Regions from separate parts of the Salmonella sp. A1325 genome, predicted to be linked through region 4. Evidence: predicted binding sites of a transcription regulator. Region 4 holds the regulator's gene; each other region holds the start of a gene.
The links. Region 4 encodes PhoB, which activates phosphate uptake and scavenging genes when phosphate is short. Its sites were predicted from a motif close to CTGTCATAAAACTGNCNNAT; they were not measured.
Positions count from the first base shown of each region.

Region 1: the regulator PhoB is predicted to act here: its motif matches at 2,488-2,507, upstream of glpT (glycerol-3-phosphate transporter).
Region 2: the regulator PhoB is predicted to act here: its motif matches at 1,344-1,363, upstream of pstS (phosphate ABC transporter substrate-binding protein PstS).
Region 3: the regulator PhoB is predicted to act here: its motif matches at 2,178-2,197, upstream of rpoH (RNA polymerase sigma factor RpoH).

Region 1 covers NZ_JAMLWO010000012.1:120,889-124,567, forward strand. The annotation lists gene glpB (glycerol-3-phosphate dehydrogenase subunit GlpB) at 1-747, opposite strand, end outside; gene glpA (anaerobic glycerol-3-phosphate dehydrogenase subunit A) at 737-2,365, opposite strand; gene glpT (glycerol-3-phosphate transporter) at 2,638-3,679, shown strand, end outside.
Region 2 covers NZ_JAMLWO010000015.1:33,828-37,506, forward strand. The annotation lists gene NAZ64_RS20935 (fructose-specific PTS transporter subunit EIIC) at 1-1,253, shown strand, start outside; gene pstS (phosphate ABC transporter substrate-binding protein PstS) at 1,419-2,459, shown strand; gene pstC (phosphate ABC transporter permease PstC) at 2,595-3,554, shown strand; gene pstA (phosphate ABC transporter permease PstA) at 3,554-3,679, shown strand, end outside.
Region 3 covers NZ_JAMLWO010000004.1:125,656-129,334, forward strand. The annotation lists gene livJ (branched chain amino acid ABC transporter substrate-binding protein LivJ) at 1-849, opposite strand, end outside; gene rpoH (RNA polymerase sigma factor RpoH) at 1,171-2,025, opposite strand; gene ftsX (permease-like cell division protein FtsX) at 2,271-3,326, opposite strand; gene ftsE (cell division ATP-binding protein FtsE) at 3,319-3,679, opposite strand, start outside.
Region 4 covers NZ_JAMLWO010000003.1:136,350-140,028, forward strand. The annotation lists gene sbcC (exonuclease subunit SbcC) at 1-500, opposite strand, end outside; gene sbcD (exonuclease subunit SbcD) at 497-1,699, opposite strand; gene phoB (phosphate response regulator transcription factor PhoB) at 1,914-2,603, shown strand; gene phoR (phosphate regulon sensor histidine kinase PhoR) at 2,673-3,679, shown strand, end outside.

The DNA.
Region 1 (3,679 bases), on a different contig from region 4:
CAGCGTCGGCAGCAGCGTGAGCGCGCAGGGCAGACGTTCGTTAAGCCAGCGCCACAGCGTATCGTTCGCCAGCCCGAAACAGGCGGGCATGATGATCATGTCGCAGTTTGTCGCTATTGGCGACAGCGCGTCGTACAGCAGCGGCCATTTTTCTTCGTTATCAAGCAGACGCGCAATATTGACCGCGCGAAATTCCGTCGGGTTATCACGCAGTACGTCCAGTTCCGGAAGGTCGATTTCTGCGGTTTCCACGTTGAGATCGCGTTGACGCAGCGACGCTGCCGCAAGGTGCGCCTGGAAATCCAGTAATCCGCTAACGCCGACGACGCAAATTCGCTGTGCGGATAACGGCCAGACCGGTACTTCCGGCGAGCTAAGCCAGGTTGAACGCAATGTGCCAAGCGGCGTGACACGCTGGTGCGCCTGCTGTACGTCGCCGTATAACTGCGCGCCGCTGGCGTTAAGTAGCGTTTGCGCCTGTTGCGCCAGCGTAAGGACTTTTTGCGCGCCCAAACGTGAATAAGGATGTTCAGGTGCCTGGCGGCGCAGCGCATCAAGCCCGGCGGTAATGTCGGTCACCGGTTGGCCGTCGGGCAGGGCGCTGAGTAGATCCAGCGAGCCGGAGGAAAAATGCAGTGCGCTTTGTCCGCGGGTGACGATGGCGCAGCGTAATCCATGCTGCTGGAGTTGCAGTCCGCACAGCAAACCGGCGAGACCGCCGCCCATAATAACCGTATCAAATTTCATCCTGGTGCTCCTTCTCCAGACCGCATAATCCCTGATAAACCCAGCGCGTGAATTCGCTTTCGCGCAGCGCGTCTCCCCAGGCGACAGGTTGTACGCCTTTCCAGCGCTCATTCAGAAATTCAGAGAGTTGCGTAATAGATTGCGCCGCGGTCGTCACATTAAAACGCTGCAATAGCCCGGCCGCGCGGCAGGCGCACAGCTCGCCCTGGCAAGTGCCCATCCCTACGCGGGTGCGACGACGCAGATCCAGCAGGCTATTCACGGTTAAGTTTTCGACGGCATACTGCACTTCTCCCGCCGTGACGGCCTCGCATTCACAGACCAGGCTACGGTGTTGGCGGCCTTCGCTCAGCCACCCCGGCGTGCGATCGCCATGCCGATAAACCGCCGATCCGCGTAGCGGCGCGGGAAGCGAGATAATGCGTTTCAGCGTATGTTCCGTAGACTCTTTTGAGCCAGGCAACGGCGTATCCGCCGTGATGCAGGGGCGAGTATTGCCCAACTTGCGGCACACGGCGTCGGTCGCCCATTCCGCCATCAGGCGGTAAGTCATTAGCTTCCCGCCGGTAATGGTAATGAAGCCATCAAGCCCGTCGCGTTCGGCGTGGTCGAACAACACAATACCGCGGCTGACGTTACGACCGCTGGGATCGTCATCGCTGGCCACCAGCGGGCGGACGCCGGAATACGCGCGCAGAATACGCGTCTTCGCCATGACAGGGGCCAGTTTTTCCCCTTCACGCAGCAGGATATCGACTTCATCTGCGGTGACGCGGTTGCTGTCTATCTCATTGTAATCAATATGGGTAGAGGTGGTGCCGATCAGTGAAATCGTATCGCCAGGTACCAGAATGTCGGCATCCGATGGTTTCCGGCAGCGGTTAATGACATGCTGGTTGATCCGATGGTCCATGATCAACAGCGAGCCTTTCGCCGGGAACATGCGAATACTCAGGTCGGCGTATTCGGCGATCCGTTGCCCCCAGATACCTGCCGCATTGACCACCACCGGCGCGTGAAGCGTCTGGGTTTCGCCAGTGAGATGGTTGCGCACATGGACGCCGCAGACCGTTGCGCCTTCACGAATGAGCCCGGTCACTTCATGCGCCGTTAACACGATTGCGCCATGTTCTCTGGCATCCAGCATATTGGCGGCGGTAAGGCGGAAAGGGTCCACGGTGCCATCCGGCACTTTTACCGCACCGATGAGCGCAGGGTTAACGGAAGGTTCGATGATGCGAGCCTGCTGCGGATCGATGGCTTCAGCGCGAATGCCTGCCGCTTCACAGGCGCGAATAAAGGTGGCCTGAAACGCAAGATCATCTTCCGGCAACGTAATAAACAGACCATCCGTCGGTTCGACGCAATGGCGGGCGATCCGTTTTAAAATCTGGTTTTCACTAATGCACTCGCGCGCGGATTCCGCGTCGGTAACCGCATAACGAGCGCCGCTGTGCAGCAGCCCGTGGTTACGCCCGGTCGCGCCGGTCGCTATATCATGCCGCTCCACCAGAATGACACGTAAACCGCGCAGCGCGCAGTCGCGGGCGATCCCTGCGCCTGTTGCTCCACCGCCAATGATAATCACGTCACTTGCTTGCGAGTCGCGAGTTTTCATTGTTTTTCCTCACAGTTCGTTTTTTATCATTTAGCCATACAAATCATATGGAATGTTTGATTTCGCGCATAATCGCTCACTATTCGAAAATGAAACGTGATTTCGTGCGCCTTTCTGAACATTAGTCGTAAAACTGTAACAATATGTGCTGTAATTCACATTAACGTGACGTATCTTTACTTAACATCGCGGCCACACTGGGAGCAGCGGGGTTGTTTGAACAAACTGCGGTGTTTACCTCTAAATAAAATATGGGCCACGGAGGCTACAATATGTTGAGTATTTTTAAACCAGCGCCGCATAAAGCGCGCTTGCCAGCGGCGGAGATTGATCCGACCTATCGCCGATTACGCTGGCAGATTTTCCTGGGGATATTCTTTGGCTATGCCGCGTATTATCTGGTGCGCAAGAACTTTGCCCTCGCGATGCCCTACCTGGTAGAACAGGGTTTTTCACGCGGCGATCTGGGCTTTGCTCTGTCCGGGATTTCCATCGCTTATGGTTTTTCGAAATTTATAATGGGTTCGGTGTCCGATCGCTCGAATCCGCGCGTTTTCCTGCCGGCAGGGTTGATTCTGGCCGCAGCAGTCATGTTGTTTATGGGCTTTGTACCGTGGGCGACATCCAGCATCGCCGTGATGTTTGTGCTGTTGTTCCTTTGCGGCTGGTTCCAGGGGATGGGGTGGCCGCCGTGCGGACGTACGATGGTTCACTGGTGGTCGCAGAAAGAACGCGGCGGCATTGTGTCGGTCTGGAACTGTGCGCATAACGTCGGCGGCGGGATCCCGCCACTGCTGTTCCTGCTGGGGATGGCGTGGTTTAACGACTGGAAAGCGGCGCTCTATATGCCAGCCTTTGGCGCGATTGTGGTGGCGCTGTTCGCTTTCGCAATGATGCGCGATACGCCGCAATCCTGCGGTCTGCCGCCTATCGAAGAGTATAAAAACGACTATCCGGACGACTACAACGAAAAAGCGGAAGAAGAGCTGACTGCGAAGCAGATCTTCATGCAGTACGTACTGCCAAACAAACTGTTGTGGTACATCGCTATCGCCAACGTGTTTGTTTATCTGCTGCGCTACGGCATCCTCGACTGGTCGCCGACCTACCTGAAAGAAGTGAAGCATTTCGCACTGGATAAATCCTCCTGGGCCTACTTCCTGTATGAATACGCGGGTATTCCGGGCACGCTGCTGTGTGGCTGGATGTCGGATAAAGTCTTCCGCGGCAACCGCGGTGCGACGGGCGTGTTCTTTATGACCCTGGTGACTATCGCGACCATCGTTTACTGGATGAACCCGGCAGGGAACCCGA
Region 2 (3,679 bases), on a different contig from region 4:
GCGGTTCCGTCGGGGCGAAGAACACGCTGACCGCGGAAGAGATAGCGCAAGCGGATGTGGTGATTATCGCGGCGGATATTGAGCTGGATCTGTCAGGCTTTGTTGGCAAAAGACTCTATCGCACCAGTACCGGCGCGGCGCTAAAAAAGAGTGCGCAGGAAATGGATAATGCTTTCAATAGCGCCGAGGTCTATCAGGGGAGTGCCGGGCGCTCTTCTTCAGCTGGTAAAACAGAGCTACCCGGCGTTTATAAGCATTTAATGACCGGCGTATCCCATATGCTTCCTTTGGTGGTGGCGGGAGGGTTATGTATCGCGCTCTCTTTTGTCTTCGGTATCCAGGCCTTCAATGAGCCGGGCACGCTGGCGGCTGCGTTATTTCAAATCGGTGGTAAGGCGGCCTTTGCGCTGATGGTGCCGGTACTGGCTGGGTTTATTGCCTTCTCAATTGCCGATCGTCCGGGTCTGGCCCCGGGGCTTATTGGCGGGATGTTGGCCAGCCTGTGCGGTGCTGGTTTCCTGGGAGGGATTGTGGCCGGTTTTCTGGCCGGTTACAGCGTACGGTTTCTGGCGCAAAATATTAAGCTGCCAGCGTCAATGGAAGCGCTTAAGCCTGTGCTGGTTCTGCCGCTACTGTCTACGCTGATTACCGGCCTAATCATGATTTACGTGGTGGGTGGCCCCGTTTCTGCGGTGATGGAAGGGCTGACGACGTTCCTGGGGAATATGACCTCTACGAATGCTATCTTGCTGGGAATGTTGCTGGGCGCAATGCAAGGTTTTGACCTTGGTGGGCCGGTGAATAAAGCTGCGTATACCTTCGGCGTCGGTTTACTGGCTTCTCATTCTTATATGCCAATGGCGGCCATTATGGCGGCAGGGATGGTACCGGCATTAGGAATGGGCGTCGCAACCTGGGCGGCCAGAGCGAAATTCAATGCCGCTGAGCATGAAGCGGGTAATGCATCTTTTATCCTGGGGCTGTGCTTTATCTCTGAAGGGGCGATTCCCTTCGCCGCGCGTGACCCGATGCGCGTCATCCCTTCCACGATGGTCGGTGGCGCAATCGCCGGGGGACTGTCCATGTATTTCGGTTGTACACTGATGGCGCCACACGGCGGCCTCTTTGTCCTGGCGATCCCGCATGCGGTGGAACATGTGATGCAGTACCTGCTCTCGATTGCCCTGGGCACGATTGTCTGCGGCCTGATGTACGCGCTGTTGAAACCGTCTGTGGTTGCGCAAACAGTTTAATTCATCTCCCCCTGCAGGCTGGTCTGGTGTCTCCCCGGGCCAGCTTTTTTATTTCCATTGTCATCAAACCGTCATAATCAAGACATATAACTGTCATCAATTTGTCCTATTTTGCTCATCGTAGCAACTCAAACAACGATTTACCGAAACCGTGCAGGAGACATTATGAAAGTTATGCGTACCACTGTCGCAACTGTTGTCGCCGCGACCTTATCGATGAGCGCGTTCTCTGCCTTTGCAGCAGCAAGCCTGACAGGTGCCGGTGCAACGTTTCCTGCGCCGGTGTATGCCAAATGGGCGGATACCTACCAGAAAGAAACCGGTAACAAAGTCAATTACCAGGGGATAGGCTCTTCCGGCGGCGTGAAACAAATCACCGCGAATACCGTTGATTTCGGCGCTTCCGATGCGCCGCTGTCTGACGAAAAACTGAATCAGGAAGGCCTGTTCCAGTTCCCGACGGTGATCGGCGGCGTGGTGCTGGCGGTGAATATTCCAGGCCTCAAATCCGGCGAACTGGTGCTGGATGGTAAAACGCTGGGTGACATCTACCTCGGTAAAATCAAGAAGTGGGATGATGAAGCCATCACCAAACTGAACCCAGGCGTGAAGCTGCCTTCTCAGAACATCGCTGTGGTGCGTCGCGCTGACGGTTCCGGTACTTCCTTCGTGTTCACCAGTTACCTGGCGAAAGTCAACGACGAGTGGAAATCGAAAGTGGGCGCGGGTTCTACCGTGAACTGGCCAACCGGCCTGGGCGGTAAAGGTAACGACGGCATCGCGGCATTTGTACAGCGTCTGCCAGGCGCTATCGGCTACGTTGAGTATGCGTATGCCAAGCAGAACAACCTGGCCTACACCAAACTGGTTTCTGCCGACGGCAAACCGGTAAGCCCGACGGAAGAGAGCTTCTCTAATGCGGCGAAAGGCGCAGACTGGAGCAAAACCTTCGCGCAGGATCTGACCAACCAGAAAGGTGACGATGTGTGGCCAATCACCTCCACCACGTTTATCCTGGTCCACAAAGCGCAGAAGAAACCTGAGCAGGGTGCTGAAGTGCTGAAGTTCTTCGACTGGGCCTACAAAAATGGCGCTAAGCAGGCGAATGATCTGGACTACGCCAGCCTGCCGGATAACGTTGTTGAGCAGGTTCGTACCGCCTGGAAGACCAGTATAAAAGACAGCAACGGTAAGGCGCTGTATTAATTAACGAATTGGCGGATGGCGCTACGCTTATCCGCCCTACGGTTTCGACCGCAGGCCCACGTTGTAGGCCGGATAAGCGTAGCGCCATCCGGCAGGGGCAACGTCGTAAAACGCGTTTAATGGAAAGAGTAATTTATGGCTGCAACCAAGCCTGCTTTTAACCCGCCGGGTAAAAAAGGCGACATGATTTTCAGCGCGCTGGTAAAACTGGCTGCGCTGATTGTGCTATTGATGTTGGGCGGTATTATCGTCTCATTGATCATCTCCTCCTGGCCAAGTATCCAGAAATTTGGTTTCTCATTTCTTTGGACTAAGGAATGGGACGCGCCAAACGATATCTACGGCGCACTGGTGCCTATTTACGGCACGCTGGTGACCTCCTTTATCGCACTGCTGATCGCCGTTCCGGTCAGTTTCGGCATTGCCCTGTTTTTAACCGAGCTGGCGCCAGGCTGGCTAAAGCGTCCGCTCGGCATCGCCATTGAGCTGCTGGCGGCAATTCCCAGTATCGTGTACGGCATGTGGGGGCTGTTTATCTTCGCGCCGCTGTTTGCGACGTACTTCCAGGAGCCGGTCGGCAATATTCTTTCCAACATTCCGTTTGTCGGCGCGCTGTTCTCCGGCCCGGCATTTGGTATCGGCATTCTGGCGGCGGGCGTCATCCTCGCCATCATGATCATCCCCTACATTGCGGCGGTTATGCGCGACGTCTTCGAGCAAACGCCGGTAATGATGAAAGAGTCCGCTTACGGTATCGGCTGCACTACCTGGGAAGTTATCTGGCGCATCGTGCTACCGTTCACCAAAAATGGCGTGATCGGCGGCATTATGCTGGGGCTGGGCCGTGCTCTGGGTGAAACGATGGCGGTCACTTTTATCATCGGCAATACCTACCAGCTCGACAGCGCGTCGCTGTATATGCCGGGCAACAGCATCACTTCCGCGCTGGCGAACGAATTCGCTGAGGCGGAATCGGGTCTGCACGTGGCAGCGTTGATGGAACTGGGGCTGATCCTGTTTGTGATCACCTTTATCGTCCTGGCGGCGTCTAAGTTCATGATTATGCGTCTGGCGAAGAACGAGGGAGCACGTTAATGGCTACGCTTGATATGCAGAACACCGCGCAGCTCGCGGAATCCCGTCGCAAGATGCAGGCGCGTCGCCGCATGAAGAACCGTATCGCACTAACGCTCTCAATGGCGACGATGGCATTTGGCCTG
Region 3 (3,679 bases), on a different contig from region 4:
CGGTTTGTTCGCCGGGACCTGATCGTAGTTCTTCGGTTTGGTGACCAGTAAGCCTTCCGCTGACTCTCCGGCGATGTTAGACAGCGAGACGTTCGCCACCCCTTCCGGCCCCATAAACTGGGTTTTCAGCCCTGCGGCGCGGGACTGGCGCAAAATCTGCCCCATTTCCGGGTGATAACCGCCGTAGTAGACAAAGTCGATATTCTCTTTCTTCAGACGCGCTACCAGAGTGGAGAAATCTTTTTCGCCGGCGGTGATGCCGTCAAAGAATACGACATTAACGCCGCCTTTCTTCAGACCGTCCTGCACCGCGCGCGCCAGCCCTTCGCCGTACTGCTGCTTATCGTGGATAATCGCGATGCGCTGCGGTTTTACCTTCTCCAGAATATACTTTGCCGCCGTTGGCCCCTGGTCAGAGTCCAGGCCGGTGGTACGCAAAATCAGGTTATAGCCGCGTGCGGTCAGCTCCGGCGCGGTCGCCGCCGGGGTTATCATCAGGATACCTTCGTCTTCGTAGATATCAGACGCTGGCTGTGTGGAAGAGGAGCATAAGTGACCGATAACATACTTGATGCCGTCGTTCACCACTTTGTTAGCGACAGCTACCGCCTGTTTCGGGTCACAGGCGTCGTCATATTTCACCGCGACGAGCTTATCGCCTTTAATACCGCCTTTCGCATTGATATCGGCAATTGCCTGTTCCGCACCGGTAAACTCCTGATCGCCATACTGCGCTACCGGACCGGACATCGCGCCGACAACCGCGACTTTAATGTCCTCGGCGAATGCCATATGGCTTAATGACAGGGCGATACATCCTGCCAATAACGTTTTACCCTTCATATTCATCCTGATAATCCCCATTATTCTGGTTGTTACGTGTGTTGTGGTGTTATTGTTCAGCACTTTATTTCGATTATTGGCTAGCTACTCGTGCTTTAGCAGCATACTCTGCTAAAACATACCCGATTTTTATTATTTTGGAATAGCTAAATTTACATCCAGATAACAGATTTGTGTCGGTGGGGGAGAGGAAGGGCCCGTAGGCCCGATAAGCGAAGCGCCATCGGGCAAACGTGTTGCCGGATGGCAGCGTAAACGCCTTATCCGGCCTACAAAAAACAAAACCCCCGAATTCACATTCGAGGGTTCATTGGCAATTCGCGAAGATTACGCTTCGATCGCAGCGCGAAGCTTTTTCATGGCGTTCTTTTCAAGCTGGCGCACACGCTCAGCGGAGACGCCGTAACGATCGGCCAGCTCCTGCAACGTAGACTTATTGTCTTCGTCCAGCCAGCGAGCGCGGATAATATCCTGGCTACGCTCGTCGAGCCCCTGCATCGCGTCGGTCAGTCGGTTGGCGGCCTGCTCTTCCCAGTTATCGTCTTCAATGCCGTCGGCAAAGTTAGACGATTTATCCTGCAGATACAGCACCGGCGCCATTGGCTGGCTGTCGGACTCATCGTCCGAAGACATGTCAAACGTCATGTCCTGCGCCGCCATACGCGACTCCATCTCACGCACGTCTTTACTGGAAACACCCAGTTCGCGCGCCACCATTTCAACCTCATCCTGATTAAACCAGCCCAGACGCTGCTTGGTTTTACGCAGATTAAAGAACAGCTTACGCTGCGCTTTCGTGGTTGCGACTTTAACGATACGCCAGTTACGCAGCACGTATTCGTGAATTTCTGCTTTAATCCAGTGTACGGCGAAGGAAACCAGGCGCACGCCTACTTCCGGGTTAAAACGACGTACGGCTTTCATCAGGCCGATGTTGCCTTCCTGGATCAAATCCGCCTGCGGCAGACCATAGCCCGCATAGTTACGAGCAATATGAACAACAAAGCGCAGGTGAGACAGGATCAGCGTTTTAGCTGCTTCCAGATCGCCCTGGTAATGCAGCCTTTCAGCCAATGCCCGCTCCTCGTCAGCCGATAACATCGGCCACGCGTTCGCCGCCCGGATATAAGATTCCAGGTTGCCAACAGGGGCTAAAGCTAAATTTTGCATTTCTTTGGTCATTCAAATCCTCTCAATCAGTATTGCCTGGCACCGTCAGCGAGCAACAACCGTGCCAAAGCCGATGAGCAACGAGAATATCACCCACTCTTTTATCAGACAGTGATTTTATCCACAAGTTCAATGTAACACTGTGCATAATTTGCACAAATCTTGTGACATAAAGATGACGCGCGGGGAAGAGACAACAGGGACTCTTTCCCTGCGAACGGAAGCCCATTGCAGGGAAAGATTATACCACGATTTTATCAATCGGGAGTAAAGTGACGTAAATGTTGCACCGTGGCCAGCCAGGCGGCGATCCAGCCAATCATGGAACAGACCAGCAGCAGCAACAGGCACTCATCGAACGATAAGCCATTGAGATCAAACTTCGTGCCGAAGACCTGCGCCACTTCAGTCACCGCCGATGATAAACGCATCACCAAAATTTCAGACAATATCAGTGACAGAAACGCGCCGGAAAAACCGAGCAACGCGCCGCCGTAGAGGAACGGACGCAGGATAAAGCCATCGGTCGCGCCAATCAGCTTTTGCACGTTAATGGTGTCGCGACGGGCAAAAATGCTCAGGCGCACGCTGTTGCCGATAACGAGGAAGACCGCCGCGACCATCAGCACGCCGATCATCGCCGACACACGGCCCACCAGCCCGGTGAGCGCCGCCAGGCGCGCAAACCAGCTATCATCCATGCGGACTTCGTCAATGCCGTTAATCTGCGAGATACGGTCGCGCAGCGTATTAAGCGAGGCGGTACTTTGAAAGTCCAGCTTGGGGATCACCACCGCCACCGCCGGTAGCGGGTTCTCTTCCAGCATATCCAGCGCGCCGCCAAAACCCGACCAGTTGCGGAATTCTCCCAGCGCGTCCTCACGGGACAGGTAGTTGACCTTCTCAACGCCCTGCTCGGCCTGAAGCTGCCCAACGACCCGCGCCGCCGCGTCATCATCCAGCGTTTTTTGCAGATAAACGGTGATCTGCGGCGACGGATAATACTGAGTCGCCGCCTGGTTGACGTTCTTATAGACCATGTAACAGACGCTGGGCAGCGTCAGGGAGATGGCGATCACCATCACCGTCAGAAACGTCGCCAGCGGTTTGCTTTTCAGATCCTGCAGCGCGCCGTGCCAGGCATAGCGCACCTGCTCATTAAAGACGTTCGTTTTACGTGAGTTCGGTTTCGGCGTCGGCTTCTGGCGTCCTGGCGCGTTGCGCCCGCCGCCTGTTCCGCCGCGAGACTTACGCAGTCGATCCAACCGTCCGCCGAACTGCCTGATTTGGTTAATCGCGTCGCGCCTATTCATTGGCCAGGCCTCCATGCAGATGTCCATCGCTCAGGACGAGCTGCCTATAGGAACGACGGGAGATAAGTCCAATATCGTGCGTCGCCATCAGTACCGTCACCCCTACGCGGTTAAACTCTTCAAACAGACGTAAAATCCCTTCCGACAACGCGTCGTCCAGGTTCCCGGTCGGTTCATCCGCCAGCAATACCGCTGGCTTATTGACCACCGCGCGGGCGATGCCCACGCGCTGTTGTTCGCCTCCGGAGAGTTGAATCGGGAAGTTTCTCGCTTTGTCCAGTAGTCCAACCTTATCCAGCGCCGCCGACACACGACGACGGATATCATCGCCGCTGGCGCCGGCAATGATTAAC
Region 4 (3,679 bases):
TTCGCTTTGGCGTTAAGAAAGGCGGCGAACTGCCCCTGTGATAACAACATCGAACGGGTGAAGCGCTCGTAGTCCAGCCCGGTCAACGTGGCGATCATCTCCAGTTTATCCTTTACCTTATCGGCAAAGATCTTTCCGTCTGAACACCGCGCCAGCTCTACGCGTGGGGCCTGGAGATTGCCGTCAGGCTGATTTCGGGCTCGGTTCTGGCTCCAGAACGCGCGCCAGGCTTCGCCTTTTACCTCGAACTCCACTTCGGCCAGACATTCCGCCGTATCGCGCGTCATCAAATCGTTTTGCGACTGCGATACCGTATTCAGGCGCGGCGTTTCGTGGTACAGCGCCAGGCAGATGGCGTCAAGCAAGGTGGTTTTTCCCGCGCCGGTCGGGCCGGTAATGGCGAATAACCCGTTACTGGCAAACGGTTCGGCGGTAAAGTCGACCTTCCATTCTCCTTTCAGCGAGTTCAGGTTTTTCAGACGCAAACTGAGAATTTTCATGCCTCATGCTCCTCATTCAACGCGTAGAGCGTGCTGGAAAAGAGCTGATTCAGGCGCTCGCGCTGCGGGTGATCTAACGCTTCCAGCGCCAGACGCCGCGTAAAAACCTCTTCCACGCTAAGCTCGCTTAATGTTTCCCGCCGCTCGTTCGCCAGCGAGCGCTCACGCTGTTCGCGGCTACGGCGCACCAGTAATACCTCTACGGGGAGTGACTCCGTTAATGTCTGTATTCTGCGTTGGATATCGTGCAGATAGTCATCGGTTGTGATTTCAATATCCAGCCAGACGGGGGGCGATTGCTCAACGCCGCGCCACTGCTCAAGCTGTTCGGTAATTGACGCCAGGTCGCCTTTTAAAACCGCCAACGGTTGAGTCACGGGGACAGCCAGACTTTCGGTACTTTGCCATTTCCCCTGCTCGAAGGTCACCAGATGCACGCATTTGCTTTTGCCGCACTCATCAAAGCTGAGGGCGATGGGCGAGCCGCAATAGCGGATATGCTCCGTGCCGCCGACACATTGCGCGCGGTGAATGTGTCCCAATGCGATATAATCCGCTGGCGGGAAATGCTGCGCCGGAAAGGCATCCAGCGTACCGATATAAATGTCGCGAACCGCATCGCTTTTGCTGGCGCCGACGGTGGTTAAATGTCCCGTCGCGATAACCGGCAGCTTTCGTTCGCCGCGTAGCTGGCACGCTTCCTGATACTGCTGTTGATAATAATCGGCAATCGCATGAAGAAGTTGCTGCTGTTTCTCGCTGCCGGATAATCCCGCCTGACTGGTAATAATGTCGCGCGGGCGCAAAAAGGGAATGGGGCACAGTACGGCGCCCGGAGAACCGTCGCGACGATGAAGTAGCCGCGGCGCATAGCCCGCGCTGGCGATCACGGTTGTATTGAGAAACGCCAGAATGTCGCGTGACTCGTTTAGCGTGGCGACGGAATCATGATTACCGGCCAGCACCACCAGATGACAGCCCGTTTGCTGTAAATTAACGACGAAACGGTTATAAAGTTCTCGGGCATAGCTTGGCGGCGAACCGGTATCAAAAATATCGCCAGCGACAATAATGGCATCCACCTGATGGGCCTGCGCGGTCTCCAGCAGCCAGTCCAGAAAAGCCTGATGCTCCGCGGCGCGGCTTTTACTGTAGAAATTTTGTCCCAGATGCCAGTCAGAGGTGTGGAGGATGCGCATAATAGTTCCATGCAAAAAAAGCGTGAACGGGATTATACACGTCATCCCTTCCATTTTTGGGCGCAATTTACCGCCGGTACACGGTAATGCACGGTTTCACCGGTGTCATAAATCATCAACATGCTGTCAATGTCGCCTTTTTTTTTCATAAATCTGTCATAAATCTGACGCATAATGGCGCGGCATTGATAACTAACGACTAACAGGGCAAATTATGGCGAGACGTATTCTGGTCGTAGAAGATGAGGCGCCGATCCGTGAAATGGTGTGCTTCGTGCTCGAACAAAATGGCTTTCAGCCCGTAGAAGCCGAAGATTATGACAGTGCGGTGAATAAACTTAATGAACCCTGGCCGGATCTCATCCTTCTTGACTGGATGTTGCCCGGCGGGTCAGGGTTACAGTTTATTAAACATCTCAAACGTGAAGCCCTGACCCGGGATATTCCTGTGGTTATGCTGACCGCAAGAGGTGAGGAAGAAGATCGTGTGCGCGGGCTGGAAACCGGCGCTGACGATTACATTACCAAGCCGTTTTCCCCCAAGGAGTTGGTGGCGCGCATTAAAGCCGTTATGCGGCGCATCTCGCCGATGGCGGTCGAAGAGGTGATCGAGATGCAGGGACTGAGCCTTGATCCTGGCTCTCACCGCGTGATGACCGGCGACAGCCCGCTGGATATGGGGCCGACCGAATTTAAATTACTCCATTTCTTTATGACGCACCCGGAACGGGTTTACAGCCGCGAACAGCTACTCAATCATGTCTGGGGCACCAATGTGTACGTTGAAGACCGGACGGTCGACGTGCATATTCGCCGTTTGCGTAAGGCGCTGGAGCACAGCGGCCACGACCGGATGGTGCAAACGGTACGCGGGACAGGGTATCGTTTTTCGACCCGCTTTTAATGCCTTTTCCGCCAGTAGAACACAGGTTTCTGGCGGAGAAGGCTTTCCATTCTTGAGGGAGTATGACGCGTGCTGGAACGGCTGTCATGGAAAAGGCTGGTGCTGGAGCTGGTGCTCTGTTGCATCCCCGCGCTTATCCTTAGCGCTTTTTTTGGTTATCTGCCGTGGTTTTTACTGGCGGCGGTGACGGGACTGCTTGTCTGGCATTTCTGGAATTTATTACGCCTCTCCTGGTGGCTTTGGGTCGACAGAAGTATGACGCCGCCGCCGGGACGGGGAAGTTGGGAACCGCTGTTATACGGTTTACACCAGATGCAGTTGCGAAATAAGAAGCGTCGCCGCGAGCTGGGGAACCTGATTAAACGTTTTCGCAGCGGCGCGGAGTCGCTGCCTGATGCCGTGGTACTGACCACAGAAGAGGGCGGCATTTTTTGGTGTAACGGTTTGGCGCAACAGATACTGGGGCTACGCTGGCCGGATGACAACGGGCAGAATATTCTCAATCTACTGCGTTATCCGGAGTTTACCCAGTATTTAAAAACGCGTGATTTCACCCGTCCGCTTCATTTGGTGCTCAATACTGGGCGGCATCTGGAGATCCGCGTCATGCCTTATACCGATAAACAACTCCTGATGGTGGCGCGCGATGTGACGCAAATGCATCAGCTTGAAGGCGCCAGACGTAACTTTTTCGCCAACGTTAGCCATGAGTTGCGTACGCCCCTGACGGTATTGCAAGGCTATCTGGAAATGATGCAGGAACAGGCGCTGGAGGGGACGACGCGAGAGAAAGCGCTGCATACGATGCGCGAGCAAACGTATCGTATGGAAGGGCTGGTAAAACAACTGCTTACGCTGTCTAAAATTGAGGCGGCCCCGGCGCTGTTATTAAATGAAAAAGTGGATGTACCGATGATGCTGCGGGTCGTGGAGCGTGAAGCGCAGACGCTCAGCCAGCAGAAACATACCTTTACGTTTGAGGTCGACGATAGTCTTAGCGTTCTGGGCAATGAAGAGCAGCTACGTAGCGCGATCTCAAACCTGGTGTATAACGCGGTAAACCATACGCCGGCGGG